4 regions of the Listeria sp. Marseille-Q6474 genome follow, and region 1 is predicted to be linked to each of the others. Evidence: predicted binding sites of a transcription regulator. Region 1 holds the regulator's gene; each other region holds the start of a gene.
What was found. Region 1 encodes Rex, which represses fermentation and respiration genes when NADH is low (regulators of the CRP and FNR family bind a similar motif). Its sites were predicted from a motif close to TTGTGAAATATTTCACAA; they were not measured.
Positions count from the first base shown of each region.

Region 2: pflB (formate C-acetyltransferase) is a predicted target of Rex. The motif match lies at 3,349-3,366, and genes of this name have one in related genera.
Region 3: pflB (formate C-acetyltransferase) is a predicted target of Rex. The motif match lies at 5,561-5,578, and genes of this name have one in related genera.
Region 4: OC533_RS03800 (formate/nitrite transporter family protein) is a predicted target of Rex. The motif match lies at 1,976-1,993, and genes of this name have one in related genera.

Region 1 covers NZ_CAMPPS010000002.1:349,982-357,835, reverse strand. Annotated here, with positions in the region: gene groL (chaperonin GroEL) at 1-1,575, opposite strand, end outside; gene groES (co-chaperone GroES) at 1,608-1,892, opposite strand; gene OC533_RS12575 (CPBP family intramembrane glutamic endopeptidase) at 2,125-2,811, shown strand; partial or broken gene OC533_RS12570 (DUF4305 domain-containing protein) at 2,813-3,017, shown strand; gene OC533_RS12565 (redox-sensing transcriptional repressor Rex) at 3,044-3,691, opposite strand; gene OC533_RS12560 (ABC-F family ATP-binding cassette domain-containing protein) at 4,002-5,954, shown strand; gene OC533_RS12555 (alpha/beta hydrolase) at 5,979-6,938, shown strand; gene tsaD (tRNA (adenosine(37)-N6)-threonylcarbamoyltransferase complex transferase subunit TsaD) at 7,015-7,854, opposite strand, start outside.
Region 2 covers NZ_CAMPPS010000001.1:293,023-300,876, forward strand. Annotated here, with positions in the region: gene OC533_RS01430 (PadR family transcriptional regulator) at 1-149, shown strand, start outside; gene pflA (pyruvate formate-lyase-activating protein) at 184-930, opposite strand; gene pflB (formate C-acetyltransferase) at 1,008-3,239, opposite strand; gene OC533_RS01445 (glycerol-3-phosphate responsive antiterminator) at 3,664-4,212, opposite strand; gene mutL (DNA mismatch repair endonuclease MutL) at 4,229-6,040, opposite strand; gene mutS (DNA mismatch repair protein MutS) at 6,060-7,854, opposite strand, start outside.
Region 3 covers NZ_CAMPPS010000002.1:506,817-514,670, forward strand. Annotated here, with positions in the region: gene OC533_RS13315 (ReoY family proteolytic degradation factor) at 1-388, shown strand, start outside; gene OC533_RS13320 (DUF1405 domain-containing protein) at 476-1,072, shown strand; gene OC533_RS13325 (zinc metallopeptidase) at 1,158-1,841, shown strand; gene OC533_RS13330 (NAD(P)/FAD-dependent oxidoreductase) at 1,953-3,218, shown strand; gene pflB (formate C-acetyltransferase) at 3,263-5,542, opposite strand; gene OC533_RS13340 (serine hydrolase domain-containing protein) at 5,751-6,758, opposite strand; gene OC533_RS13345 (NAD-dependent malic enzyme) at 6,761-7,854, opposite strand, start outside.
Region 4 covers NZ_CAMPPS010000001.1:749,715-757,568, forward strand. Annotated here, with positions in the region: gene OC533_RS03795 (NAD-dependent succinate-semialdehyde dehydrogenase) at 1-924, opposite strand, end outside; gene OC533_RS03800 (formate/nitrite transporter family protein) at 1,147-1,959, opposite strand; gene OC533_RS03805 (effector binding domain-containing protein) at 2,074-2,577, opposite strand; gene OC533_RS03810 (DUF1648 domain-containing protein) at 2,680-3,783, opposite strand; gene OC533_RS03815 (GntR family transcriptional regulator) at 3,786-4,178, opposite strand; gene OC533_RS03820 (AI-2E family transporter) at 4,320-5,456, shown strand; gene OC533_RS03825 (histidine phosphatase family protein) at 5,499-6,173, opposite strand; gene gorA (glutathione-disulfide reductase) at 6,202-7,551, opposite strand; gene OC533_RS03835 (tyrosine phosphatase family protein) at 7,587-7,854, opposite strand, start outside.

The DNA.
Region 1 (7,854 bases):
GTTTTCATCTGGTTGATCTGCTACAACAGCTTCTGTAGTTAATAGAAGTGCTGCAACGGATGAAGCGTTTTGTAATGCGGAACGAGTAACTTTTGTTGGATCAACAATACCAGCGTCAATCATGTTTACCCATTCGCCATTAGCTGCGTTGAAACCAACGCCAACTGCTTCGTGTTTCAAGCGTTCTACGATAACGGAACCTTCAAGTCCAGCGTTATGTGCGATTTGACGAACTGGTTCTTCTAGAGAACGAAGCACGATGTTGATACCTGTTTCTACGTCACCTTCTGCTTCAAGTGCTGCTACTTTATTGTAAATACTTACAAGAGCAGTACCACCACCAGCTACGATACCTTCTTCTACTGCTGCACGAGTAGAGTTAAGGGCATCTTCAATACGTAATTTACGTTCTTTTAGCTCTGTTTCAGTTGCAGCGCCGACTTTAACAACAGCTACTCCACCTGCAAGTTTTGCTAAGCGTTCTTGTAATTTTTCTCTATCAAATTCAGAAGTAGTTTCTTCCATTTGCGCACGGATTTGGTTTACGCGAGCGCTGATTTGTGTGGAATCGCCTGCTCCTTCTACGATTGTTGTATCATCTTTTGTTACAACTACTTTGTTAGCTGTTCCAAGTTGATCAACTGTTGCTGTTTTCAGCTCTAAACCTAGGTCTTCTGTGATTACTTGTCCACCAGTTAAAACAGCAATATCTTCTAGCATTGCTTTACGGCGGTCACCGAAACCAGGAGCTTTCACTGCAACTACGTTAAATGTTCCGCGAAGTTTGTTTAGTACTAGAGTTGCTTGAGCTTCTCCTTCAACATCTTCCGCGATAATTAGCATTGGACGACCTTGTTGAACAACTTGTTCTAAAACTGGTAAGATTTCTTGGATGTTGTTGATTTTTTTATCTGTAATTAAAATGTATGGTTTTTCAAGGACTGCTTCCATTTTGTCAGAATCAGTTACCATGTAAGGGCTAGTGTAGCCACGGTCAAATTGCATACCTTCTACTACGTCTAATTCTGTTGCAAAGCCTTTGGATTCTTCAATAGTAATAACGCCATCGTTACCAACACGTTCCATTGCTTCTGCGATTAATTTACCAACTTCTTCATCACCAGAAGAAATGGCAGCAACTTGAGCGATAGACTCTTTGCTTTCAATTGGTTTAGAGATAGCTTTTAATTCTTCAATAGCAGTTGCTACGGCTTTTTCGATACCACGACGTACGCCTACTGGATTTGCTCCAGCTGTTACGTTTTTCAAGCCTTCTTGAATCATTGCTTGCGCTAAAACGGTAGCAGTTGTAGTTCCGTCCCCAGCAACATCATTGGTTTTAGAAGCAACTTCAGATACAAGTTTTGCGCCCATGTTTTCAAATGGGTCTTCTAATTCGATTTCTTTTGCAATCGTTACACCATCATTTGTAATTAACGGAGAACCGAATTTTTTTTCTAAAACAACATTACGACCTTTTGGGCCAAGCGTTACTTTTACTGCGTTTGCTAGTTGGTCGACACCACGTAACATGGCACGACGAGCATCTTCACTAAATTTAATATCTTTTGCCATTTTATATTTCCCTCCGATTATTTCTTTTTTTATTATTTAGTAATTGCTAAAATATCACTTTCACGTAAAATCAGATAGTCAGTTCCTTCATACGTCACTTCTGTTCCAGAGTATTTTGCGAAGATAACCGTGTCACCTTCTGCAACTTCAAGTGGTTCTTTTGTGCCGTTATCTAGCACACGACCTGAACCGACTGCAACAATTTTCCCTGATTGCGGTTTTTCTTTAGCAGAGTCTGGTAATACAATCCCACTCGCTGTTTTTTCCTCTGCTTCAAGTACTTCAATTACAACACGATCTCCTAATGGTTTTAACAATGTAAATGACCTCCTCTGATATAATTACATTTTTCATTTTAGCACTCGACACATTAGAGTGCTAATACAGTTATTATGATACCAAACTAAATAAAAATTGCAAGCAAAAACGTTTAAAAATTAAAGAATTCTTATTTGCGGTAAAGCGTGATAACTAGTACAATAAGAAGAGCTATTTCCGCTATTTTTAAGCATTTAGCTGGAGCTTGTTTTTAGAAGGGATGCGTATTTTTTGGCTAAACGTTATATTACGATTGTATTAGTTTATTTATTATTACTATTTTCTGCATCTATTGGAATTCCGATTGTTCAACATATTTTACTTAGTATGACTACGATTTCTACAGCGGATGCTCAAACTTATGGGGTAATTACATGGTCGATTTTTTCTAATTTATTATCACTCGCCATTATTATTCCAATGCTTTATAGAAAACCAAAAGAAAATAAAATCGAACTCGGTGAAAAAACTGCGCCATTTCTGAGTATTGTGTGGATTATTGGTGGAGTGATTGGGTTATACGTAGCACAATTTATTTGTAGCATTATTCTAACGCTAATTTCTGGGAATATTGGTGAATCGGCAAACACAGAATTACTTGTTGATTTAACTAGATCGGCGCCTATTTTCTTGATTTTCATTTCAGTTCTCGGGCCAATTTTAGAAGAGCTTGTTTTTAGAAAAGTGGTTTTTGGTGGGCTGAGTAATGTGATGAACATTCATGTGGCGGCAGTTATTAGTTCGCTCTTCTTTGGGCTACTTCACGGGGATATTTCCTTTTTACTTACTTATTTTGTCATCGGATTAATTCTTTGTTTTCTTTATACGAAAACGAAACGAATTGCTGTTTCGATGGGCGCACATATTTTAATGAATACCATTGTTTTGCTCGTGAGTCTTGGAATCATTGGAGGATAATATGAAAAATTCATTAATAAAGCAAAGTTTTCTTTATTTTGCGCTTGGTCTTGTATTTGTCTATTTCGTTATTGTTCGAGTGGCTGAATATGGTTATGATCTTGTTGCCTATATACTTATACTCATGATGTTAATTGATTTTGGTATTGGTATTGGCCTTATTATCACTGGGCTTAAAAGACGTAAAAAAAACCTGTAGAAAGTAAGTGTTGCTTACCTTCTACAGGTTTTTTTATTCTGTTTTCGCTGGATAGTTTTCCAGGAAATAGATTAACGTTTGTAATTCCGTTGTAAGATCGATATGGTGCACACGAACTTGTTTTGGAACGCTAATACGAGCTGGCGTAAAGTTTAGAATACCTTTAACATCTGCTTCAATTAAACGATCTACAGTTACTTGCGCTTCGTCAGCTGGAACTGTCAGAATAACTACTTCCACACCATTTTCACGAACAATTTCTTCCATATCATTTAAGTGATAAATTGGAATGTCTTGTTGAACACTACCAACTTTCGCTGGGTCTACATCAAATGCAGCAACGATTTTGATATTATTGTTTTTCATGAAATTATAATGTAATAATGCTGTACCTAGGTTACCTACACCGATTAGTGCAACATTTGTCTGTTTGTCCTGACTAAGTGTTTTGCTGAAAAAGTCGAGTATGTAAGAAACGTTATACCCGTATCCTTTCTTACCTAATGCGCCAAAGTACGAAAAATCACGTCGAATAGTCGCTGAATCAACTTTCACCGCTTCACTTAATTCCGCAGATGATACTCGTTCCTTACCTGATTCATCTAGGTATTTCAAGTAACGATGATATAATGGTAAGCGTTTTGCTGTCGCTTGTGGAATTTTTGTTGTTTCCTCCATCATGCCTTCTGTCCCTTCTTCTTTTAAATTTTTTCTGAAGTTGAAGCTTTTGTGAACTGTACTTCCTTTCACATGCTTGCTTATATACTATAAACATTTCACAAGGAATGCACAAACTTTTTGCTCATGATTTTCAAGCAATAGTTTGTCCCGCAAAATATCTAGTGTTTTCCTTCTTTTCCATTCTACGCTAAAATCACAAATAATGCGAGTGTTTTCACAATCTACCTTATACGTGAAGCCCTTCTTCTCTCATTGCGATTACTTGGCTTTTAAGATAAACTAGTAAGGAGAACGTTCGAGGAGAGAGATTATGATATTATTACAAGTTCAGCAAATTTCTAAATTCTTCGGTGCAGAAGTTATTTTAGATAATATTAAATTAGAAGTAAAAACAGGCGACCGAATTGCCTTAGTTGGCCGAAATGGCGCTGGTAAATCTACTTTACTTAAAATTATCGCTGGAAAAATGAGTTATGACGGCGGAACAATTTCTAAACCTAAAAGTGTCGAAATTGGCTATTTGGCTCAAAATACTGGCCTTGAATCCACGAAAACAATTTGGGATGAAATGTTAAGTGTTTTTAATTCACTTAGAAAAATGGAAGCAGATTTACGCAAAATGGAGCTTCGTCTTGGGGAACCTGAGCTTTATAATAATCCGGAAAAATATCAAGCATTGATGACCGATTACGATACTTTGCAACATACTTTTAAAGAAGTTGGTGGGTATACGTATGAAGCAGAAATCCGTTCCGTTTTAAACGGTTTACGCTTTTATCCAGAAGATTATGAAGTAGAAATCGCCTCACTCAGTGGTGGGCAAAAAACAAGGCTTGCACTGGCTAAGTTATTACTCGCGAAACAGGATATTCTTGTTCTCGATGAACCGACAAACCATTTAGACATTGAAACACTAGCATGGTTAGAAACATATTTGCAAAACTATCATGGTTCTTTACTTATCGTTTCTCATGACCGCTATTTCCTAGATAAAGTCGTTAACCAAGTATACGAAATTAGCCGCACAAGAATTGATCACTACAAAGGAAATTACAGTTCATTTGTTAGTCAAAAACAAGCTAAACTTGAACAAATGTGGAAAGAATTCGATAAACAACAAAAACAAATTTCCAAGCTAGAAGATTTTGTCGCTAGAAATATCGTTCGCGCTTCTACAACTAAGCGAGCTCAGAGCAGAAGAAAACAATTAGAAAAAATGGATGTACTCGCTCGACCTCAAGGCGACGAAAAATCGGCTCATTTTGGCTTCCAATTTGAAAAGCAAACTGGTAAAGATGTTTTAATGGTAGATGAATTAAGTATTGGTTACGCCAAAGACAAGCGCATCGCTTCCAATCTAACATTCGAAATGAAACGTCAAGATAGTCTAGCGCTCGTTGGTCCAAACGGAATCGGTAAATCTACCCTTCTTAAAACACTTATTCGTGATATTCCAGCTCTTAGCGGTGAATTTCATTTTGGAGCAGGTGTCAAAATCGGTTACTATGACCAAGAACAAGCTAAACTAACATCCAACAAAACTGTTTTGATGGAACTTTGGGATGATTATCCAGAATTAAATGAAGTGAACGTTCGAACAACACTGGGTAATTTCTTATTTTCAGATGATGACGTCCTAAAAAACGTTCAATCCCTTAGTGGTGGTGAAAAAGCTAGACTCGCTCTTGCAAAACTTACTTTACTTGAAGCCAACGTGCTAATTCTCGATGAACCTACCAACCATTTAGACATTGAAAGTAAAGAAGTTTTAGAAGCTGCTTTGATCGATTTTGAAGGAACGATTCTATTTGTTTCTCATGACCGTTACTTTATTAATCGCATCGCTTCAAAAGTAGTAGAACTAGCTCCAGAAAAAGCGACCGTTTTCCTTGGCGATTATGATTATTATCAGGAAAAAATCGCCGAAGCAAAAGAACTAGCGCGCCTTGATGCAGAAGATCGTCGTAAAAAAGGGGAACCTGTCGAAGCAACTGCCTCGGTTAGAAAACTAAATTATCAAGAAGAAAAAGAACAGCAAAAACTACTTCGTCAAAGAAAACGCAAACTAGAAGAAGTAGAAAAGTCTATGGAAGAAACAGATGAAAAAATCGCCGAACTAGAACTTCAATTAACCAAACCGGAAATTTTTCAAGACCATGAGAAAGCTTTTGAAATTACGCAGGAACTTGATGTGGTAAAAGCACGTGGTGAAAAATTGATGGAGGAATGGGAAAAAGTAAGCGAAGAACTAGAATCTATGTAATCTACATAAAAAAAGGAGCTAACAATGAAAAAGATTTTAATTATTTCTGGTTCAATTATCCTTGGGTTACTTGTAATTATTAGTATTTGCGCAAGTTTTTACTTATATAGCTATGCGCTATCTCGTGATAATTCAAGTATGAATGATAAACCGACTGCAGATCAAACTACAGAAACAGCCAAACTCGCGAAGAAAAATCGCCAAGAAAATACCGCTTGGATGGAGCAACAACGTCTAACAAAATGGACAGAAACCTCAGCAGATGGCTTGAAATTAGTCGCTAATTATTTAGAAGCACCCTCACCTTCCAATACAACCATTATTTTGGCACATGGTTATCGAGGGAAAAGCGGCAAAGTCGAAATGGCTGGTCTAGCAAGGATGTATAATCAAAAATTCGGCTACAATGTATTAATGCCTGACGCAAGAGCACACGGCGAAAGTGAAGGGAAAAATATAGGCTTTGGTTGGCCAGAACGTAAAGATTATGTTCAGTGGACAAACCAAGTACTTGATAAAAATGGCGATGATACAGAAATTGTCCTTCATGGTGTTTCCATGGGGAGTTCCACCGTCCTCATGACAAGTGCCGAAAAGCTGCCGAAACAAGTAAAAAGTATTATCGCGGATTGTGGCTATACTTCCATGGACGCCGAACTATCTTATCAATTAAAAGCAATGTTTCATTTACCGAAATTCCCAATCATTCCAATGGCTAGCCTTATCAATAAAGTAAAAGAAGGTTTCTTTTTCAGTGAAGCAAGTGCGATTAATGCCGTAGCTGAAACTGATTTACCTATTTTCTATATTCACGGCGATTCAGATGCATTTGTCCCTACTTCTATGGTAGAAGAACTATATGACGCCACCAAAAGCTACAAGGAAAAATGGGTTGTAAAAGGCGCTGAACATGGTCAAGCATTCACTGTTGAGCCAGAAACTTACGAAGAAAAAGTACGACAATTTTTAAGTAAAACAATGTAAAAAAAGACTGTAATCAAAGTGAGAAATTACTTTGATTGCAGTCTGGGGCATGCGGAATTTAACTCCGCATGCTTTTTTAAATGTCTTCCAGCAATAAACCTGGATTTGCATTCATATCATAATTGCTTCGTTTTCCTTGTAAGAAACTCACTGTCCCTGCAGCGGCAATCATAGCCGCATTATCACCACATAACGATAACGGCGGAATAATCAGCTCGGTATCCGGAAGTTCTAATTTTACTTCTTGAATAAGTCGCTCTCTTAAACCTTGATTTGCCGCCACTCCTCCAGCAAGAAGCAATTGTTTCACGCCATGTTGTTTAGCTGCGCGAATCGTCTTACTTACTAAAACATCGACTACACTAGCTTGAAAACTAGCTGCCATGTCATTAGGATTTGGTTCTTCCCCGCGCTGTCTTAAATTATGCAACGTATTAATAAAAGAAGACTTCAACCCGCTAAAACTAAAGTCAAACGAACCATCATCCATCATCGCCCGCGGAAAATGGAACGTGTCTTCACCATCTTTTGCAAGTTTATCAATTTGAACACCACCTGGATAAGCTAAACCAAGTGTACGCGCCACTTTATCGTATGCTTCGCCAGCCGCATCATCTCTTGTTTCCCCGATAATTTCAAATTCATTATCTGCTTTCATTAAAACAAGTTCTGTATGCCCACCACTGACAACTAACGATAAAAGCGGAAATTGAAATTCTGTTTCAAAGCGATTCGCATAAATATGTCCAGCAATATGATGCACACCAACTAAAGGCAAATTATGCATAAAAGCAAGTGTTTTTGCAGCATTGACGCCAATTAGAAGTGCACCGACTAAACCAGGTCCTTCAGTTACCGCCACCCCGTCTAAATCATCCATCGTTACATTGGCTTGTTTTAAAGCTTCTTCAATCAC
Region 2 (7,854 bases), on a different contig from region 1:
AAGAAACGCTCGACCATTTCGCTAAATTATTTGATTTAAAAACCAAACAAGACAAGCTAAAAAACATGTCTTATCAAGTATATGCAAGGCGATTAGATTTGATTCAAACCGAATTAAAATGGTGTGAGGAAATGTATAAAATACTATAAAAAAACCGGCGAACATAGTATTCGCCGGTTTTTACTATTTATAACTACTAGTTTCTAAGATTTTATTTGCAAGTGCTACCACTTCTTCTTCTGGAGCTTCGATACCTTCTAACGGATAACGGATGCCCATTTCTTTCCATTTGTAAACGCCCATCGTATGGTATGGAAGCACATCCACTTGTTTTACATTTGGAAGGGTTTGAATAAATTCGTGTAGCTTTGTTAAATCTTCTGGGTCGTCTGTTTTAGTTGGAATTAGCACGTGTCTAATCCAAATTGGTTGCTCTTTATCGCGTAAATAGTGAGCAAAATCGATAATTGGTGCGTTGGATTTCGTAGTTAGTTTTAAATGTTTTTCTGGATTAATTTGTTTAATATCAAGTAAAATTAAATCTGTTACTTCCATCAAACGATCCAATTTCTCGATAAACTCAGGATCACGAGTGAAACAGCCACCACAAGAGTCGATAGTTGTATGCACTCCTGCTGCTTTACATAGCGTGAAAAACTCAATTAGGAAATCTACTTGAAGTAATGGTTCACCGCCACTAACTGTAACGCCACCACCTGATGCATCCCAAAACTCTTTATACTTAATCGCTTCGTCAAATACATCTTGAGCCGAACGTTCTGTGCCTGTACCAATTTTCCAAGTATCGGGATTATGACAAAATTGGCAACGAAGTAAACACCCCTGCATAAAAACAATAAAACGGATACCTGGACCGTCCACTGTTCCCATTGTTTCTACTGAATGAACTCTTCCTAAAACCTCTGTCATAATTCTCCTCTTCCTTTCCTAAATAACAAGGATTGCTACTGGTGAGCAATCCTTGTTGAAGCGTTCTCGCCTTAATATTACATAGATTCGTGCATTGTACGGTGAATAACATCTAATTGTTGTTCACGAGTTAATTTGATGAAGTTAACTGCATATCCGGATACACGGATAGTTAGCTGAGGATATTCTTCTGGATGATCCATCGCATCAAGTAATGTATCACGATTGAATACGTTGATGTTTAAGTGATGTCCCATTTTTGTGGAATAACCATCAAGCATTGCAACTAAGTTATTGATTTGTGATTCATCTTCGCGACCTAAAGCTTTTGGTACGATAGAGAATGTGTTAGAAATACCATCTTGGCCATATTCGTAAGGAAGTTTAGCTACGGAAGATAGAGAAGCTAAAGCACCTTTAGTATCGCGACCATGCATTGGGTTCGCACCTGGTGCAAATGGTTCGCCAGCACGACGTCCGTCTGGTGTGTTACCAGTTTTCTTACCATAAACCACGTTAGAAGTGATTGTAAGAACAGAAGTTGTGTGAACTGCATCACGGTAAGTTTTATGTTTTCTAACTTTAGTCATGAATGTTTTTAGAAGCTCAACTGCGATTTCATCTACACGGTCATCATTGTTTCCGTATTTAGGATAGTCGCCTTCGATTTCATAATCAACCACGATGCCGTCTTCGTCACGGATTGGACGAACAGTAGCATATTTAATAGCAGATAAGGAGTCAGCTGCAACAGAAAGTCCAGCGATACCAGTTGCCATTGTACGTAATACTTCTGTATCGTGTAAAGCCATTTCGATACGTTCGTAAGCATATTTATCATGCATATAGTGAATAACATTTAATGTATTAAGGTAAAGTTCTGCAATCCATTCCATCATTGCATCATATTTTTCCATTACTTCTTTGTAGTCTAATACGTCGCCTTCAACTGGACGATAAGCAGGTCCAACTTGTGCTTTAGATTTTTCATCGACACCACCATTGATTGCGTAAAGAAGTGTTTTAGCAAGGTTGGCACGAGCACCAAAGAATTGCATTTGTTTACCAACGCGCATTGCGGATACACAACATGCGATCGCATAGTCGTCTCCCCATTTAGGGCGCATAACATCGTCATTTTCGTATTGAATAGCAGATGTTTTGATAGACATTTTAGCACAGAATTTCTTGAATCCTGATGGTAAATGAGTGGACCAAAGTACAGTTAAGTTTGGTTCTGGAGCTGGTCCTAAGTTATCTAACGTGTGTAAGAAACGGAATGAGTTTTTCGTTACAAGTGGAACGCCTTCTTCCGTAATACCACCGATGGATTCAGTAACCCAAGTTGGATCTCCAGAGAATAATTCATTGTAATCTGGTGTACGAGCAAATTTTACAAGACGTAATTTCATGATGAAGTGGTCAACAATTTCTTGTGCTTCTTCTTCAGTAATTAGGCCATTGCGAAGGTCACGTTCTACATAAATATCAAGGAATGTAGATGTACGTCCTAAGCTCATTGCAGCACCATTTTGTTCTTTAATAGCAGCTAGGTAACCAAGGTATAACCATTGGAAAGCTTCTTGAGCAGTTTTAGCTGGGCGACCAAGATCGAAACCATGTTTTTCGCCTAGTACTTTTAATTCGCCAAGAGCACGAATTTGTTCGTTAAGTTCTTCACGTTGACGGATAACGTCATCGCTCATTGTACGTAAACCTGTATTGTTTAAATCTTGTTTCTTTTGTTTAATTAAGAAGTCAACTCCGTATAGTGCAACACGACGGTAGTCACCAATAATACGTCCACGGCCATAAGCATCTGGAAGACCAGTGATTACGCCTGATTTACGAGCTGCGCGCATTTCAGCAGTATAAGCATCAAATACACCTTGGTTATGTGTTTTACGGTATTCAGAAAAAATATGACTAATTTCTTCGTCTACTTTAAAACCATAAGATTCAGCTGCTACTTCTGCCATACGGATTCCTCCGAATGGTTGTAAAGCGCGTTTGAAAGGTACGTCAGTTTGAACACCAACAACTTTTTCTAAGTCTTTGTTTAAGTAACCTGGGTCATGTGAAGTAATGGTTGAAACGATTTTGGTATCCATATCTAGTACGCCACCGTTTTCACGTTCTTGTTTAGTTAAGTCCATTACTTGATCCCAAAGTTTTGTTGTTGCTTCGGTTGGGCCAACTAAGAATGTGTCGTCACCGTCATATAAGCGATAGTTTTTTAAGATAAAGTCACGTACATCTACTTCTTGTTGCCAGTTACCACCTGCGAATTCATACCATTGTTCAGTCATCATATAACCTCCATTTATTGTTCAATCTCGAGCGTGCTTTTTTGAGCAAACTAATTTATAAATAATCTACACTGTTATCATAACATATTCTACAAAAAATGCTACAGTTTTGTGCAATATTTTTCAAACTTTTTTATGAATTTTATGTGACTTTTTCTTTCAAAGTAGCCAAGAACGCTAATTTAATGCGTTTTAACCACTTTATCATTATTCTAATTTTGTTTTAATTTTAATTTCTTATATTTCCTGTACCACTTCAAACACCCACTCCTGTTATGGTACAGTTTCGATTTCTTTTATTTGTATAAAACAGTTAGAAAACGCTTAATCAATTGCGCACCAATGCTTTTACAGTTTATGTAGCGTTTTCATTGTTTTTCATGAAAATAGCTAAGCCGTTTTACAACTACGACTTAGCTACTTTTTACCATAAATATTTATTCGATGTGGTAACAGCAATTGCGCCACTAGCAATTACTTGATCCACTTGCTGTGTTGTTTCGATTAATCCTCCCGCAATCACTGGAATGTGAAGCTTTTGAGTCATCTTTTGTACTTGTTCTGGAATGATGCCGGGTAAAAGTTCAATGCAATCAGGCTGGACCTTCTGGATTAAAGCCACTCCTTTGTTATAAGCGCTAGAATCTATCATAAATAAACGCTGAATGGCAAGCATTTTATGTTGTTTTGCTTTCATAATCGCATTTCCTCTTGTAGAAATAATTCCATCTGGGCAAATTTCTTTACATAAGAAGTCAATTGCATAGTCATCATTTTTTAAACCATTAACTAAATCAGCATGTAGCAAAACTTTTTTCCCGCCAGCTTGTGCGTATTTTACTAAAGCTTTAAGCTGAGCAACATGAGTCTCGAGCATCACCATATAGGTCAAATCAAGCTCTAATATCTTTTCCATGTCTTTTTGATTATGTGCAGCTGGGATGATTGATTGACCAGAAAATGGTAACTTCAATTGTATTCCTCCTCTTCTACATGACACGTTTAAACATTTTTTCGAGTTCGTAAGTTGAATATTGAATAATAACTGGGCGGCCATGAGGACAAGTGAATGGATCGCTTGCTTCTCTAAGTGTGTCAAGAAGTGCTTCCATATCTTGCATAGTTAAATAGTGATTTGCTTTAATTGATTTTTTACAACTCATCATAATCGCGGTATCTTCTCTTAATTTATGAATACTTATACTTGGTGCTGACAAGGCTTCATCGATAATTTCGCGGAGCATTTCCTCTTCTTGGTCTTTTGGGAACCAGGTTGGATGTGCGCGAATAATAAAGCTATTTTGTCCGAAGTTTTCAAGAAAAACACCAACTTCTTCTAGTTTCGCTTTTTGTTCTTCTAGTCGGACATATTCATCTGATGGGAATTCTAACACGATAGGCACGAGTAATTCTTGCAATTCTCGACTTACTTCTCCAATTTTTTCACGATAGAATTCATATTTAATTCGTTCTTGCGCGGCATGCTGATCAATAATATATAGACCATTTTCATTTTGAGCGAAAATATAAGTCGCATGCATTTGTCCGATTGGATACATTTTCGGAATACGTTCTTTTTGCTCTTCTACTTGTTCAGGCTGCGTTTCCGGATTATAAGTAGGCATCGTTTCTAAAATAAAGTCGTCTTCTTTTGGTACTATTTCATCAGATGGTACGTATTCAGGAATATTTGGTTTTGAGAAAAGCGTCGGCGGTTCTTTTGGCTGTCTGTTTTCTTCAAATGACATCTGAATTTGTTCGGATTTTTGTTGTTCTTTTTGTTTTTTTGAAACTTCTCCATCTGGAATTAATTGCAACTGATGAAATGCGTCTTTAATCATCTGACTAATGAGCTGGCCAAGTTCTTTTTCTTTACTTAAGCGCACTTCAAGTTTTGCTGGATGAACGTTGACATCTACAATAATTGGGTCCATTTCGATTTGTAGCACGATTATTGGAAAACGACCAATTGGTAAAAGTGTATGGTACCCTTCTTGTATCGCTTTTACTAGTGCGAAGTTTTTGATAAAACGTCCATTAATAATCGTTGAAATGTAATTACGGTTGGAACGGTTCACTTCTGGCAATACGGCATAACCTGAAATTTTAAAATCAAGCGACTCTGCCTTAACTGGAATCGATTTTCTAGCGATAGACACCCCATAAATAGCTGCGATCACTTGACGTAAATCTCCATTTCCGTTTGTTTGAAGCAAAGGTTTCCCATTGTGTGAAAACCGGAAACTAATATCTGGATGAGCTAAAGCAAGACGATTTAAAATATCGGTAATATTTCCAAGTTCAGTTGGTAAACTTTTTAAATATTTTAATCTCGCTGGAGTATTAAAGAACAATTGCGATACTTCGATTTGCGTTCCTTTTCGGGCGTGACCACTTTTTTGTTCGATGATTTTTCCGCCTTCAAGAGAGATAGTAGTTCCTTTTGTTTCACCTGTAGAAGTTTCTAAAGTTAAATGAGATACAGACGCAATACTAGGAAGTGCTTCTCCGCGAAACCCTAAAGTATGAACACGAAATAGATCAGCTTCGTTTTTAATTTTACTCGTAGCATGGCGCAAAAAGGCTGTTGCAACGTCTTCTTCCTCAATACCACTACCGTTATCAATAATTGTAATCTTATTTAATCCCGCTTCTTCCACCAAAATATCGATTACTGTGCTCCCTGCATCAATCGCATTTTCGACTAATTCTTTAACGACAGAAGCAGGTCGTTCTACTACTTCTCCGGCAGCTATTTTATTGGATAAAGCATCGGTTAATTCCACTATATGTTTAGCCATTTAAAACCCGCCTTTCTGTTTAATGAATTTTACTTTGGAGTTCGTATAATTTGTTCATCGCATCCATTGGCGTCATCTGCATAATATTCATGGCGGCAATTTCTTTTAATAGTTTTGTTTCTTTAGAAGATGCTTTTTTCTCTGGTTCTACCGGGAACATTGATAGCTGCACTTCTTCGTGAATTTCTTCTGGTTGTTTATCTTGCGTAATAATTATTTTTTTATCATTACTTTCTAACTGCTCTAAAATGCGACTTGCTCGTTCAATCAAGGATTTAGGTAGTTCTGCTAATTCAGCAACATGAATACCATAACTTTTGTCTGCTGGTCCTTCTTTAATTTTATGAAGAAATACCACTTTCCCATTCTCTTCAACAGCACTCACATGGATGTTTTGTAATCCATGTAATTCTTTCTCAAGATCTGTTAATTCATGGTAATGGGTGGAGAATAGTGTTTTAGCATGAACGTTTTCGTGAATATACTCGATAATTGCCTGAGCAAGCGCCATACCATCATAAGTAGCAGTTCCACGACCGATTTCATCAAATAAAATCAAACTATCTTTTGTAGCATGGACAATAGCATTTCTAGCTTCTAGCATTTCTACCATAAAGGTACTTTGGCCAGCTATTAAATCGTCTGCTGCCCCAATTCTAGTAAAAATTTGGTCGAAAATTGGTAGAGTTGCTTCTTCGGCGGGAACAAAACATCCTACTTGAGCACATATCGCTGTTAGAGCAACTTGACGCATATACGTACTTTTACCTGACATATTGGGGCCCGTTATAAGCAAAATTTCTCTATTTTGATCTAAATCGCAATCATTAGCGACATAACTTTGCGCACCCATTACTTTTTCTACAACAGGATGGCGACCTTGTTTAACGTGCAGTGACCCGTCTTCACTTAAGGTAGGGCGAATGAAATGGTTTTTCTCACTAATATCTGCAAAACTTTGTAAACAATCGATTTCACTTACAGACTTCGCTAATTTTTGGAGGCGTTCTATGTAGTCTTTTACCATTTCGCGTACTTCTGTAAATAGTTGATATTCTAATTCCATACTTTTTTCTTCTGCATCTAAAATGAGTTTTTCTTTTTCTTTTAGCTCTGGGGTAATATAACGTTCTGCATTGGCTAGTGTTTGCTTGCGTTCATAGCGGCCTTCTGGGAGCAGATGCGTGTTCGCCCGGGTAACTTCAATATAGTAACCAAATACGCGGTTAAAGCCTACCTTCATCGTTTTAATTCCAGTTAGTTCGCGCTCTTTCCGCTCTAATTCCGCAATCCATGTTTTTCCGTTCCGACTTGCATCACGATACGTATCAAGTTGACTATTGTAACCATCTTTAATTATTCCGCCTTCGCGAATGGAAATCGGTGCTGAGTCGACAATTGCTTCTTCTAGTTTTTCCGTTAGTTCTTCACATGGATCTAATTGATTAGCAAGTGCTGTTAAATTCTTACTATTCATTGATAATAACGTCGCTCGGATACGAGGTATTTGGTATAACGAATTGCGCAGTTGAATTAAATCACGCGCATTTACATTTCCATAAGCAACTCGACCAGCAAGACGTTCTAAGTCGTAAACGTTTTTTAGGTTTTCTACTAATTCTAGGCGCTCAAAAAAGTGAGCCATTAGTTCACTGACATCATCTTGACGTTCAATAATTTGCTTACGGTCAATTAACGGGCGATCAATCCATTGTTTTAGCATTCTTCCGCCCATAGCTGTTTGTGTATTATCTAAAAGCCACAGTAGCGTTCCTTGGCGTCCTTTACCACGAATGGATTCTGCTAATTCCAAA
Region 3 (7,854 bases), 160 kb from region 1:
ATGTGCGCGTGGGCTTTCGCTTAGTGCTCACGGGGTTGAATCCGAACCATTCCTATTTTTCAAAGGTAACATAATGACAACAGATCCAGAAAAAGCTTTTCATGATATTCGGCTAAACTGGGACGAGGAGTTGTATGTCGAACTTCATTTTGAAGAGGCAATGACCTCACCTGAATATGCCCTTGTTCGTGAAGACAATCCTTTTGCGGCAGTGAAGCTTGCTGAAGAGGAAAAAGAAATGGCGGATGCGCTTATTTATCAATCTGTGCACCAATTTTCAAGAGAAAAATTATTACAACAAATCGATGAAGCGCTTGATACTCGTGATGAAGCGACATTCCATAAGCTCGTTCGTATTTTACAGCAAATGGATACAGAAAAAGAATAAGAAATAAATCCTAGTTAGTAATAAAATGGAGTGAAATAGTGCTTCATTTTATTGCTATGCTAGGATTTTTTAAGGAGTTGGAATCATTTGTTTTATAGTTTACTTGCAAATCGCTCTTTTTTACGATTGCTGTTTTTCGGTAATTTACTAGGGGCGATTTACGGATACATATGGTATTTACCACAATTACAAATTACAGAGCCGCGTTTTTGGCTATTTGTCCCAGATAGTCCAACCGCGATTCTATTCTTCACTCTAACTTTAGTAGCCTTTCTTGCCAAAAAGCACTGGCCGCTAATGGAGGCACTGGCTTTTGTCTGTTTAGTAAAATATGGTTTATGGGCAATTGGCATGAATATTTTTTATATGTTTGAGCAAAAGACGATTGTTTGGGCTGGTGTCGTTCTAATTTTAACGCATGGTTTTATGGCGCTAGAAGGGATTTTATATGCACCATTTTATCGTTTCCGTATAGGGCATTTTATGATAGCGGCTGTTTGGGTGTTTCATAATGATGTGATTGATTATTTATTTGGACAAATGCCGATTTATATGGGATTAGAAAAATACTTACCTGAAATCGGTTATGCAACTTTTTGGCTAACGGTTATGGTTTTATGGCTTGTATATGATAAAACGATAAAAAAAGGTCACCGTTCATTAGAATTTCCTCATCATGAGTGAAAGATGTTGAGTCTTAGTACGGGTTCATCTATACTAAGAGATAAGGATATTTACCGAAAAATTGTAGTAGGAGGAAGATGATTAGATGTCGTTTAGTCAGTATATTATTTATTTTATTATCGTTGCAGCAATCCCTCTTTGGGCGCAGTATCGAGTTAAAACTACCTATGCCCAGTACTCCAAAGTTGGTGTGGCAAATGGTTTAACTGGTGCCGAGGTTGCACGTCATATTTTGGATACAAATGGATTAACCAACGTTCCTGTTCATGAAACAAAAGGGATGTTAAGTGACCACTATGATCCTAGAAAAAAAGCCGTGTTTCTTTCTGAAGCTAATTTCCGCGGTCGTTCTATCGCTGGGGCAGCAGTTGCAGCCCATGAAGTAGGACACGCGATTCAAGATGAGCAAGACTATGCGTTTATGCGTTTTCGTTCCGCACTCGTTCCTGTAACGATGTTTAGTTCGAATATTTCTTGGGTGTTCCTCATTATCGGGATGCTCGCAAATGTAGCTAGTTTTATGTTATTAGGGATTATTTTGATGGCAGTAGGGGTGCTTTTCCAATTAATTACCCTGCCTGTTGAGTTTGACGCTAGTAAACGTGCGCTTGTTCAATTAGAAAGTGGCGGACTAGTATCATCATCGGAACTTCCACAAGCGAAAAAAGTCCTTAGTGCTGCGGCGATGACATACGTTGCTGCAATGGCTGTTGCGGTACTTGAACTTCTAAGATTACTCCTCATTTTTACCAATATGAATCGAAATTAGAATAAACGACGAACCTGAGAATTTTCTCGGGTTTTTGTTTGGTGAAAAAAGCTTGGCAGTGAGATGAATGCTTGCTATACTTATACTCGGATAAAGTAAAGGAGCGGGACAATGGATTATGATGTAATTGTCATTGGTGGCGGACCATCAGGACTTATGGCAGCAATCAGTGCAGCGGAGAAAAACAAACGAGTTTTATTAATTGAAAAAGGACCGAAACTGGGACGTAAATTAATTATGTCTGGTGGCGGACGTTGTAATGTAACGAACAGACGACCAGCAGAAGAAATCATTAAACATATTCCGGGTAACGGTCGCTTTTTATATAGTGCGTTTCATGCGTTTGATAATGAAGATATTATTCGTTTTTTTGAACGACTTGGTGTAGCATTAAAAGAAGAAGATCACGGCAGAATGTTTCCGGTATCAAACAGCGCGCGTTCTGTTGCTGAGGCGATGATTCAGCGGATGGAAAAGCTTGGCGTGAAAATCTACATGCAAACCGCTGTGAAGCAAGTGGATTACGAGGATGGCCATGTAAAAGGTGTGACGCTAAAAGACGGGCAAGAGATTTCAGCGAGCGCAGTAATTGTCGCAGTGGGTGGTAAATCTGTTCCTCGGACGGGCTCAACAGGAGATGGCTATGCTTGGGCGAAAAAAGCAGGACACACGATTACAGAGCTATATCCGACAGAAGTGCCGATTACGTCCAGTGAGCCTTTTATTAAGCAAAAAGTGTTACAAGGGACGTCGCTTCGGGATGTATCTTTGTCTGTTTTAAATGCAAAAGGCAAGCCGATTATTACGCATCAAATGGATATGATTTTTACCCATTTTGGCGTATCTGGACCAGCAGCACTTAGATGTAGTATGTTTGTCCTGCGTGAACTAAAGAAAACGGGCGCGGGTGCGGTGAAAATGCGTCTTGATTTGTTCCCGAATGTATCAGCTGTGGAACTTTCGAAAGAGGTTTATAAGCTGCTAGAAGAAAATCCGAAAAAAGCATTGAAAAATTCATTAAGTTCGCTTTTACAAGAAAAACTATTATTGTTTTTACTGGAAAAAGTAGAACTGGATGAGACGGCTGAATACAAACAAGTAAGCCCGAAAAAAATTGAGCAATTTATTCAGTTATTAAAAGATTTTACTTTTGAAGTGAATGGCACGCTTGATTTTGAGAAGGCATTTGTAACAGGCGGCGGAGTTTCTGTGAAGGAAATCAAACCAAAAGAGATGCAGTCTAAATTGATGGAAGGGTTGTTTTTCTGCGGGGAAATACTTGATATTAATGGATACACGGGTGGTTATAATATTACGTGTGCATTAGTGACTGGACACACGGCTGGAGCTTATGCTGCGGAAGTGTCAAACATATAAAAAAGTACCAAGTCTTATTTTCTAAGGCTTGGTACTTTTTATTATTAACCGATTAATTTTTCGTGGAACATTCTTTGGCAAAGTTCCATTTTTTGTTCTTCGTTTAGATCTTTTGTATTTAAGCAGTAGCCGCTGATACGTAAGATTACTGGGATACCAGCTTTGATTTTTTCGATTACTTCATCGTGGTTAAGAACGTTCAAGTTGATGTGTTGACCACCTTTTGTAAAGTAACCATCAAGAATACCAACGAGGTTATGGTGTTGTTCTTCGGTTGTTTTACCGAACATTTTTGGAGCTCCTTGGATAGTTAAGGAAATTCCGTCATTTGCATAGTGGAATGGTAATTTAGAAAGACTGGCAAGGTTATCTAAGAAACCACCTTTTGCTTTGTTAGAAGGGTTAGCTCCTGGGCTGAAGAATTCTGGTTCTTTGATGATTTTACCATTTTCATCGAATACAGGTCCTTTATGCACTGGGGAGTTACCACATTGTTTAGAATAAGCAACGTTTGAAGTGATTGTTAAAACAGAAACAGTTGCTTCACTATCTTTGTAAAGTTTATGGGAGTCTAATTTGTCTTTGAACATTTTTAGAACCATTACGGCAATGTCATCGGCACGGTCATCATTTTCACCGTAACGAGGGAAGTCGCCTTCTACTTCATAGTCATATACAAAGCCATCTTCATCGCGGATGGTTTTTACTTTGGCATATTTAATCGCACTTAAGCTATCTACTACATTCGCGAATCCACAAATACCGAATCCCATGTTGGCAGTTACTTTTGATGGTAGGAAGGCCATTTGCATGCTTTCGTAGTTGTATTTGTCTGTCATAAAGTGAATGATGTTCATTGCATCTACATAAGTGTCTGTTAACCAGTCCATTGATTTATCGAATTTATCTAGCACTTCGTCGTATTCAAGGTATTCAGTTGTAATTGGTTCTACAACGTCGAATACTTGGTTTTTATGAAGATCATCTTTACCGCCGTTGATAGCGCCTAGAAGACATTTTAGTACGTTGACACGAGCTCCGAAATATTGCAGGTTATGAGTTTCACCTTTGTCTTTGTCTGCTTCTGGGTTAAGTGGGCTCACACAACAGCTGATACATTGCATATCGCCGTAGCCTTCTTCTTGCATTAATTTATCATTTTCATATTGAATGGAGGAATGTTTTACACTCATTTTCATACAATATTCCTTAAAGCTTTCTGGTAAACGAGCATCCCATAGGACAGTTAAGTTTGGTTCTGCTGAGTTTCCTAGGTTATCTAAGCAGTGTAAGAAACGATAATCTGTTTTTGTAACGCGGTGACGACCATCTGCGCCCATACCAGCCATAGAAGTTGTTACGAATGTTGGGTTGGAAGCGTAAAGCTCGTTGTAACCATCTGTTCTTGCAAAACGGACCATTCTTAATTTTAAAGTTAATTGTTCGATTAATTCTTGCGCATCAAATTCTGTGATAATTCCTTTTTCTAAATCACGTTGAATGTAAATATCAAGGAAAATCGGAATACGGCCAAATGAGCTTGCAGCACCGTTTGCTTGTTTGATTGAAGCAAGGTAGCCCATGTAAGTCCATTGTACAGCTTCGGTTGCGTTTTCAGCGGGACGGCCGAGTTCTAAACCGTATTCGTTACCTAAAACGATTAAGTCTTTAAGTGCTTTGATTTGTAACCAGATTTCTTCACGTAGACGAATATTTTCATCAGAAGAAATCGCAATTTTTTTCAAATCTTGTTGTTTTTCAGCGATTAAACGATCCACTCCGTAAAGTGCTGGTTTTTGGTATAAGCCGATGATTCTTCCGCGAGAGTATGCATCGGGAAGACCACTAACGATATGCGAGTGACGCGCACGTTTAATATCATCTGTATATGCTCTAAAAATACCATCATTTGCAGTGGAACGGTTTTTTACATAAAAGTCATGTAATTCTTGGTCGATAGAATAGCCATTGTCTGTTAAACATTGTTCTGCAGTTCTAAGACCACCATTTGGCATAAATGCTAATTTGAAAGGTTTGTCTGTTTGTAAACCAACGATTACTTCATTTTCTTTGTCCACGTAACCAGCTTTGTGAGAGGCAACGTTTGATACGATTGCGTTATCCATATCAAGAACGCCACCTTTTGCGTCCATTTCTTCTACAAGTTTATTTATTTTTTCATTAAGTTTAGTTGTTCTTGGTGTGCTCTTTTCTAAAAAGCTTTCATCGCCATCATAAGGAGTGTAGTTGTCTTGAACAAATTGTCCTACACTAATGTTTTCTTGCCATGCGGTTCCTTTAAAACCATCCCATGCTTTTGTCATTATTATTTCCTCCTTCAATTGTGTTTCTTTTCACTTACAACCAGAAACTTGTTCTTAGAATCTTTCTTCATTGAACAGCATACTCCTTTGTGAAAACGAAAACAATATAAAAATGGAAAGAAAATAAATTTCTTTTATATAACTAAAAAAGGCTTTGAATGGCTGTGTTAATACAGTTTTTTTATAGAAAAAAAGCCTAGCGTTAAGGCTAGACTTCTTTATTTGCAGTCACTTCTTCTAAAAAAGTATCGACTATGCTATCTCTTTTTAAGACAAAATTAGGGTTGGCACGGCTTGGATGAACGCGATTAGATAACACGATGAGGCTTGCTTGATTTTGTAAATCGAGCACCATAAAAGTGCCAGTAAATCCTGTATGATATAAAACAGAGTCACCGCGGAGATCCCAGCCAAGCCCGCGTGTCCGGTTTAGCTCAGGCGTATGATTAATTTGCATTATTTGTAGTGTTTTTTCAGTAAGAATAGGGGCGCCGTTTTGTAAAATTAGCGCATCTCGAAATTTTGAAAGATCAGCGAGTGTGCTAAAAAGTCCCGCGTGTCCAGTGCCTGATTTGGCGGTCCAGGCTTTGAAATCGTGCACTTCACCTTGAATTAAACCACGCGTTTGGTCTAGTTCAGTTGGAATGACTTGGCTTTTATCAGTTGGATGAAAACTAGTGTGTGACATTTTCAGCGGTTCTAAGATGTTTTTTTGAATTGATTGCTCATAATTTCCATCAAATTTACTAATCAAATAACCGAGCAAGAGAAAATTAGCATCAGCATAGGTGACCTGAGTTCCAGGTGAATTCACTTGAGGCGTTGCAAAAACATAGCTTCTAACATCTTCTCTAGCATCCATTTTGTAGTTAGGGATATTTTGTGCAAGGCCAGAGCTATGGGTGAGTAAATGTAAAATAGTAACATTTTCGTACTTAAAATCAGAAAGATAGGATTGTACTGGATCTTCTAACTGGAGATGTTTTTGTTCAATAAGTTGTAATACACGTATTGTCGTAGCAATTACTTTGGTCAAAGAAGCAATATCATAAATGTTATCTGTCGTTCTAGGGAGGATTTGTGCTTCAGGGAAAACGGACTTTAAACCCATTATTCTATTTTCTTCGAGGTTATTTGTTTTGATTTGATAGCTAATTCCTGGAGTGGACCCGTTTTGGACAAGTTGATCTAGTAATTGCTTCGTTTTATAAAACATACTTAAACTCCTTTATAAGTTGGTTGCCACATCTCACGTTCGACAGCTTTTGTGACACTTGCTAACTCGACTTGGTGGATATTTTCTTTGATTGCTTGGTTCGCTACCGCAATAGCAACCGCGCGGGAAGTTTCTCTAAGTGTACGAACATGTGGTAAGAGGGCAGCTCCAAGTTCGTTTGTAGAAATTTGATCACTAACGGCACTTGATGCAGCGGCTAACATTCCGTCTGTAATAAATTTAGAACGTGTAACAAGTGCGCCAAGTCCAAGCCCAGGATATAGAAGGGCGTTATTAGCTTGACCAATTTCATAGGTAATATTTTGATAAGTCACGGGTTTGGACGGACTTCCAGTTACAATTAGCGCTTTTCCATCTGTCCATTTAATCAAATCTGCGGCAGTTGCTTCAGCTAATTTGGTTGGATTAGACAGCGGCAAAATTGCTGGTCGTTCTGTATGCTCCGCCATTTTTTTAACGATGCTCTCTTTAAAGGCTCCAGTAACGCCAGAACAGCCAATTAGCATCGTTGGATGAATTGCTTCAACTAAGTGTTCTAATGTATCAGTAGGCACGCTAGCCCAGTCAGAAGCTTGATGCGCATATTTCTTTTGACCATCCGTTAAGCCGGTCATATTATCAAGCACTAAACCACTACGGTCCATTAAGTAAAAATGTTTTTTGGCACTTTCAAAAGGAAGGCCAGTTTCGCGCATCAATTGACCACTGAGTTGATCAGCAATACCGATGCCAGCAGTTCCAGCACCGAAAATAATAATCTTTTGTTTGTTTAAAGGAATATTTGAAACGTTAATTGTTGCAAGAGCAGCGGCAACAACCATCGCGCCAGTTCCTTGTATATCATCATTAAACGTACAAATTTTATCACGATAATTGTGGAGGATACGACTTGCATTTGCCCGGCCAAAATCTTCCCAGTGAAGGATAGCGCTTGGGAAAACATCACTCATGACTTCCACAAATTGTGCGATAAAAGTATCGTAATCGCTTTCTGACAGGCGCGGACGTTTATTCCCTAAGTAACGCGAGTCTTCAAGTAGTGTTTTGTTATTTGTTCCTGCATCAATTACAACTG
Region 4 (7,854 bases), on a different contig from region 1:
TTTAGTGAATTTTTCTTTGATTTCTTTTGCGACAAATATGCGGTTTGGTGATACACATACTTGACCATTGTTACGGAATTTTGCTGCGATTAAATCATCTACAGCAGCTTCAAGGTTAGCATCCGCAAATACGATAAATGGTGCGTGTCCTCCGAGCTCAAGCGAGATTTTCTTCAATGTGTCAGCAGATTGTTTAAATAGGGTTTGACCGACTTTTGTAGAGCCTGTAAACGTTAATTTGCGGACATCATCACTATCTGTTAAAGTTTCACCGATTTCTTTCGAGCTACCCATGACGATATTAGCAACGCCTTTTGGTAAGCCTGCTTCTTCAAAAATTTCAAAGATAGCTAAAGCCGAAAGTGGGGTATCTCCAGATGGTTTTAACACAATTGTATTACCTGTAGCTAGCGCTGGTGCGAGTTTTCGTGTCACCATTCCACCCGGGAAATTCCACGGAGTAATTGCTGCTACTACGCCAATTGGTTGTTTTTTAACGATAAACGCATGGTTGTTTGGAGCTGGGATTGTTTCACCGTATAGTCTTCTTGCTTCTTCAGCCGCGAATCGGAAGTTTTCTGCGCCGGTTAAGACTTCTCCTTTTGATTCTTTTAATGGTTTACCTTGTTCTAAGGTCATAATTTTTGCTAAAGTATCTGCTCGTTCTTCCATTAAATCAGCAATATTATGCAAGAGTTTAACACGGTCAGCTAGTTCCATTTTGGCCCAATCAGGAAAAGCATCTTTTGCAGCTTTAATCGCTTGTTTTGTTTCTTTAGGTCCTGCTTGAGCAATTTTTGCGATGACTTCGCCGTTTGCTGGATTTACAATATCTTTTGTTTCTTTATTATCGCCGTCTGTCCATTTTCCATTAATAAATAATTTAGTTTGAACTTTTGGTAAGGCTGTTTCTTTAATACTCAAAAATACCACTCCTTAGTAAATTTTTCTGTCCGAATCTATCGTTGCTTATAATAGTGTTTTCCACAAATCGAAAAATTTAATCAGGATTTTCTTCTTAAACCCAGAAAATGGCTTATAAGAAAACTTGCTCCATCCCGGCATGATGGGCACGAGTGACTTTCTAAAAAACTTTAATTTTTTTCAAAAAAAACTAGCTGCAACGGGTGCAACTAGCTTTTTTGATTAATTTTCTTCAATTGGTTGATGTATTTCTTCTTTTACTTTTTTCGGTGCGTTTTTCTTATATGCAAGGAAATAGAAAAGGCTGACAAAAACTGCTCCGCCGACTACATTTCCGAGGTATACTGGGATGACGTTCCAAATAAAATCTGCCCATGAATAGTATCCAGCGAAAATTGCGGCTGGGATAATAAACATATTGGCGACAACGTGCTGAAATCCGATAGCTACAAAAGCCATGACGGGGAACCAAATACCGAGGATTTTCCCAGCAAAGTCTTTTGCCGCGTAACAAAGCCAAACAGCAATTCCAACAAACCAGTTACACCCGATACCTGAAACGAAAGCAACCCAGAAAGGATCGTTAATTTTTGCTCCAGCTGTTGCAAGTGTTTTTGGTAAAAAATCTCCTTCAGTTAAGCCGACGAAATGCCCAAAGAAGTAAGCAACGAAAAAAGCGCCTACTAAGTTCATGACGGACACAATCGCCCAGTTTCTAAGTAATTGTTGGAAGGAAATCTTTTTGTCATACCAAGCAATCGCTACCGCCATCATGTTGCCAGTGATTAATTCTCCTCCACCGAGTAAAATGCACACAAGCCCAACTGGAAAAAGGCTCGCACCAATAAACGTTGCAAAACTGCCCCATTCGTGAGGCATTGTTCCTACTGCACGTATGTATAATAAGTAACCAAGAGATATAAAGGCGCCACCCAAAAAACCTAGTAAAACGAGCGTTAATGTACTCGAATTTGCTTTTTGTGTTCCTTTTTCAATCGTAATCTCTGTTACTTCCTGCGGGCTATAATATCCCACATGAATCCCTTCCTTCTTGTTAAAATAATCACAAAATTGCGTTCTTATTATAGCATAATCAAAAACAGCTTGCTAGTATCAAAAAGCCCGGCACAAAAGTCCCGGGCTCGCGTTTTACGTATGGAGTTCTTTTACTACGGGTATCCTAATTTCAATATCCGCACTTTCCTCACCGTTTTTCGCATAAATTTCTAATTTAAATGGTAAAGGATCAAAAACTGGATTGTTTGCAGTAATATACGGCTTGTACTCTTTTTGTTGTATTGCTCGAGCTATTTCCTCGTAACTTTCTAGTATATCGGTCTCTGCTATATGTTCCGCTACAAAATAAGTATGTGCTGGAACTTCAATCCATTCAAGAGGTTCTTTTAAATGAGCGTACTTTTGCTCAACTGGGATAACAGCGTAATGCGTTATACCATCTTCTATATTATGGACGGAAATACCATAGACCTCTTTTAGTTCTGAAAAATCATCTAATTCTTGCGCAAGATTGAGCATTTCTTTAAAAGCTGTTTTAATTCCGGTATGAAATGCTTCTGTTTTTAGTCCTTCGTGAACAAGCGCAATCCCCGTGAAACCTTCCCATTCTTCTAATCGTCCTTGTCTAATCGCCATGATTAACACTCCTTTTAAAAAGAATATTACGGCAGAAGATTCATAGATGATTTTAATTTTTTTATCCGCATAACACATGATAAATACCCTACTAAACTTTACTTAAAACAAGATACTAAGGAAAATAATCGCTGCAATAATAAAAACAAAAGTGAGCCATGCAACAGGACGAGCAGTGTTGATCGTCCAGCCAATGCCAAAACGTTTTTCAACAAATAAAGCAGGATCATTCCTGTTAAAATAGATTACTCCAGCTTTCCAAAACGCATCATCATCACGAATTGGTTTATTCACATTATCTGGTTCGTTAGCAAATTTTAGCCTACTTCCACCTTGTCCTACTTTTACGGCTAGAAGAACTGTTCCAAGTAAAATTAAAATGATAGAAATGCTCATGGTAATCATCATAATTTCAGGCGAGAGTGAAAGTAAAATAACTGCTTGCATTACGAGAAAATCAATAACCAGAATAACGCACATAATCAACATTGCTTTACTAGAAATTTGTCTAAACAGCATATTCCGTTTTAATGAATCTGCCGGGTTTTCATTTTCCACCGTTTGTTTGCTTCTCGCAATAACGAAATTAATAAATATAAATAAAGCAATCATCCCTAATTGTAGCATTGGTAAAAGTAAAGCAGCTCTCACCGATTTTTGAACGGTGTCAGTCACAATCCCATTCATGTCAAAATGGACTGGAAAAGCCTCTGGTGCAAGCGGATAGAATACGGCTGTAATGGCAAGTGTGATAATAAAAATAAGTAATGGTACTACAAACCAAGTATACGAAATAACCATTTTCCTGCGATGAAAACTAGTATCTACCATGATAATAGAATTGGTTGAAATTTCGCCAGACTCGATTTTTTCTCTTTTCCACTGTAATGTTGTGTGATGAAAACGATAGTAAATAATGAAAGAAACAATTAATTGACCAAACATGGATATGATAAAGATTCCCGCTTGGATGTTTTCACTCCAATGGAAACCTTGAATTAACGCAATTCCAATGATAGCGACCAATACAGTCCACAAAATCACTTGACCAACATATTGTTTTTTAAGTTGGGTTAGTTCTGCATTTCGATTAGCTCGTTCGCCCACATTTACCCCGAAACATTCGGATTTACGTATTACAAATGGCGTAATTGCTTGCAGTGAAATAATAGCAATACTGACAAAAATATAAATGATGATTTCCATAACTACTCCACTCCCCGCCCTTTTATTTCGTCAAAAATAGCTTTACTAATTTCTAGCCACTCTTCCTCACTCACGCTACGCACAATCGATTCTGCAATTAATGGTCTTAGTTTTGTTTGCAGCTTAGTGAAAAATAGTTGATCTGCTTTTGCCACGCCATCTGGATGTATAACTACTCCTTTTTGGCGGTGTATTTGAATAAATCCTTCTTGCTTTAAGATTTGGTATGCTTTATTTACGGTATGAAAATTAATACCAATATCCGCACCAAGACTCCGCACGGAAGGAAGTTTATCTCCCGGTAAAAGTTCCCGTTTTGCCATGCCTTCAATAATTTGATTACATATTTGTGTATAAATCGGCTCGTCTGATTGTAAGTCAATCGCGAGTAACATACAAACACCTCTCCTCTAACTGTTATACATATTGTATAACACATATATTTTTAAGTCAACATCATAAATTCAGTGGCTATTTAAAGCAGTTAATGGTACTATAAAATTTAACAATAAGGTTTATAGAAAGAAGGGGATCATTTGAAATTTTCACGTTTTAGGGATAGTAAATTGTTTTTTTGGACTATTGAAATTTTAGCAGTTGTGGCAGTTTTATTTATTCTGTTGCAGATGAAGTACATATTTTCACCAATCGGTATAATCGTTTCCACTTTATTTATGCCTATTCTAGTAGCAGGATTTTTATTCTATTTATTCAATCCGCTAGTTTTATTTTTAGAAAAGAGAAAAGTTCCGCGACTTTTAAGTGTTATTTTGATTTTTATCGCGTTTATCGCGCTTGTTGTTCTAGCTGTAATGCAACTCGGTCCAACACTTGCTGACCAAGTAGCTGAACTTGCAAAAGCAATACCAGGTTACTGGCAAGATTTTGAAAAATGGCTACAAAGTCTCTCAAATAATTCTGCATTAAAAGATATTGATATGAAACAAGAACTTTCGAAACTCAACATTTCCTTACCGAAAATTATGTCTGTGGTAGTTGATGGGGTAGCTTCTAGTTTTGGCGCGATTATCTCGTTTGTTTCTGGTTTTGTTATGATTCTTGTAACAGTTCCATTTATCGTCTTTTATATGTTTAAAGATGGTCATAAATTCGTTGAGTCTTCTGGCAAATTTTTCCCAGCAGGCATTCGTACTGAAGCGAAACAAATTATTAAAGAAATGAACAAAACAATTTCTACTTATATTAGTTCTCAAGCGATTGATTGTATGTTTGTTGGTTTGTTTACTTTTATTGGTTACTTAATTATTGGTCAACCATATGCGCTTCTGTTTGGATTTATTGCAGGTGCAACGAACATTATTCCTTATCTTGGACCATTCCTTGGAGCAGCTCCCGCGGTTATCGTGGCGCTATTCACTTCTCCAGTTCAAGCTTTACTCGTAATTGTTGTCGTTACTATCGTTCAACAAATTGACTCTAACTTACTTTCTCCATATATTATGGGTAAATCATTATCAATTCACCCGCTCACTATTATCATCATCTTGATTGTTGCAGGTAATTTAGCAGGAATTTTTGGAATGATCTTAGGTGTTCCACTTTACGCGGTAGTAAAAACAATTATCGTCAATGTGAATCGGTTAATTAAATTAAGGCGAGGACAGCTGGCAATTGATAATAATCCACCTGGGTCTAATCCGCCGACAGAATAAAAAAACGAGCTTTGGGAAACTAGTTCCTAAAGCTCGTTTTTTCTATGCTTTTTTAAAATGAGAAGTATCGTTTAAACGTTCTAATTTGAATAAACCATTTTCATAAGCTAAAACAGTAACACTCGCATTGTCTAGAATGACCGATTCGTCCATGGATGGTTCTAGTTCGTGGACAATATTGCGAATGGTATTTCCGTGAGCGACAATTAGAACATTCCCGCCTGTTTCACGGTGCCGGTTAATGACATGTAAGAAACCTTGTTCTACCCGAGTCCAAAATGTCATAAAATCTTCCGCATCACCAGTTGGGTCAGCGGCTTTCGTGCCATTCATCGTTTCTCGAACATCTGCGTTTTTGAATAATTCGTCTTGATTTGCGTAGCCCATGTGATGAGCGATTTCGTTCCAAGCTACATCGCCTTTTTCACCTTCATAGGAACCGAAGAATGTTTCCCGAAATTCGCTTAGTGGTTCAAGAGTTAGACCGAATGCATGTTTATTTTCTTTTAGTAAGTGTCCTGCTGTTGCGATTGTACGGTGTAAGTCACTTGAATAGGCTGCGACGAATTCCGTTTCGGCAAGTCCGCGACCACTTTCTTTTACAACTTCAATTCCTTCTGGTGTAAGCGGCGTATCAGCCCAGCCCTGCATACGTAGATTTTTGTTTAAATATGTTTGACCATGTCTTACAAAATAAAGTGATAATTTTTTTCCCATTACGTACTTCCTCCTCCATCGTTGTTTTCTATTTCATTGTAACAAATTCTTCAGATCCTGTTGGGTGGATAGCAACTGTATTGTCAAAATCAGCTTTTGTTGCTCCCATGTTAATAGCAACGGCGAATCCTTGAATCATTTCATCCACTCCGTAACCAATACCGTGCAGGCCGATTACGCGTTCTGTTTTCCCTTCACAAATCAATTTCATCCGGCAAGGTTCGCGGTGGTCTGTAATAGCTGTATACATCGACGTAAAGCTAGACGTATATACTCTAATATTTTCTTTGCCATATTTTTCAATAGCTTCTGGTTCTGTTAAGCCAACTGTACCAATAGCTGGATGGCTAAAGACAACAGTTGGAATATTTTCATAGGTTAAATGAGCATCTTTTTTATTATTGAAAAGGCGTTCTGAAAGACGACGACCAGCAGCAATCGCAACTGGAGTCAATTCGTAATGCCCCGTTACATCGCCAACTGCATAAATCCCGTCTACATTAGTATTTTGGAATTTATCTACCGCAATATGCCCGCTATCTACAAGTTCAACGCCCGCTTTTTCGATTTGAAGCCCTTTAATAACCGGTTTACGTCCGATTGCCCAGATTAAAGTATCTACTGTTTCCGTACGACCATCTTCTAAAAAGATAGTTAAACTACCATCCGAGTTTTTTTCCACTTTTTGAGGAACGGCATGTTTATGCAAAGTCATGTCAGATTGCTCGATCAGCTCAGTCAATGTATCTGTTAAAATCGGGTCAAAATTACGAAGAGGAGCATGTTTACGTACAAAAAGATGCGTATCTGATCCAAATTGCTGTAATACACCGGCTAACTCAACAGCAATATAACCCGCGCCAACAACCGCCACTTTTTTAGGAAGTTCTTTTAACGCAAAAAAGCCGTCTGAAGTAATGCCATATTCTGCGCCAGGGATGGAAGGAAGTGCTGGTTCGCCGCCCGTCGCAATTAAAATATGATCCGCTGTCACTAATTCACCATTCACTCGTAACGTTTTTTCATCGACAAATTCGGCGTAACCTTTGATCCATTCAACTTTATTGTTATCAAGTCCATTTTTGTAGGAACCACGAATTCGTTCAATGTAAGCTTCTCGGTTTTCTACTAATTTTTGGAAGTTAAAGCTTGAATCCACTTGGTAACCATAAGCATCTGCGTATAAATCCATTGCTTCTTTGATTTGTGCGCCGTACCACATTACTTTTTTAGGAACGCAGCCAACATTTACACAAGTACCACCTAAAAATTTTGGTTCAATTAATGCACACTTTGCCCCGTGCATTGCCGCGCGGTTAATAGAAGCAATCCCGCCACTACCGCCACCAATCGCAATATAATCATAATGCTTCTCCATACAAAATCTCTCCTAACATTTCTTCGTTTTCGTTTTTATAAATACGCTTCGCCCCGCATAATCGCGAGAACCCGCGGATTTGGTAAGTAACGTTTAATCACTTGAAGTTTTTCATAGGTGTCGGTATCTCCTAAATGTTCAGCAATACCCATAGCAACGGCGCTACTTCGACTGACTCCAGCATGACAATGGACTACGATTTGCGTGAAATCTGGATGTTCATCCACAAAATCATAAATCAAGTCACGATGAACCTCATTAAACAGCTTCATCTCGGCCTGCTCTTTGTCACTTAATCCCCAG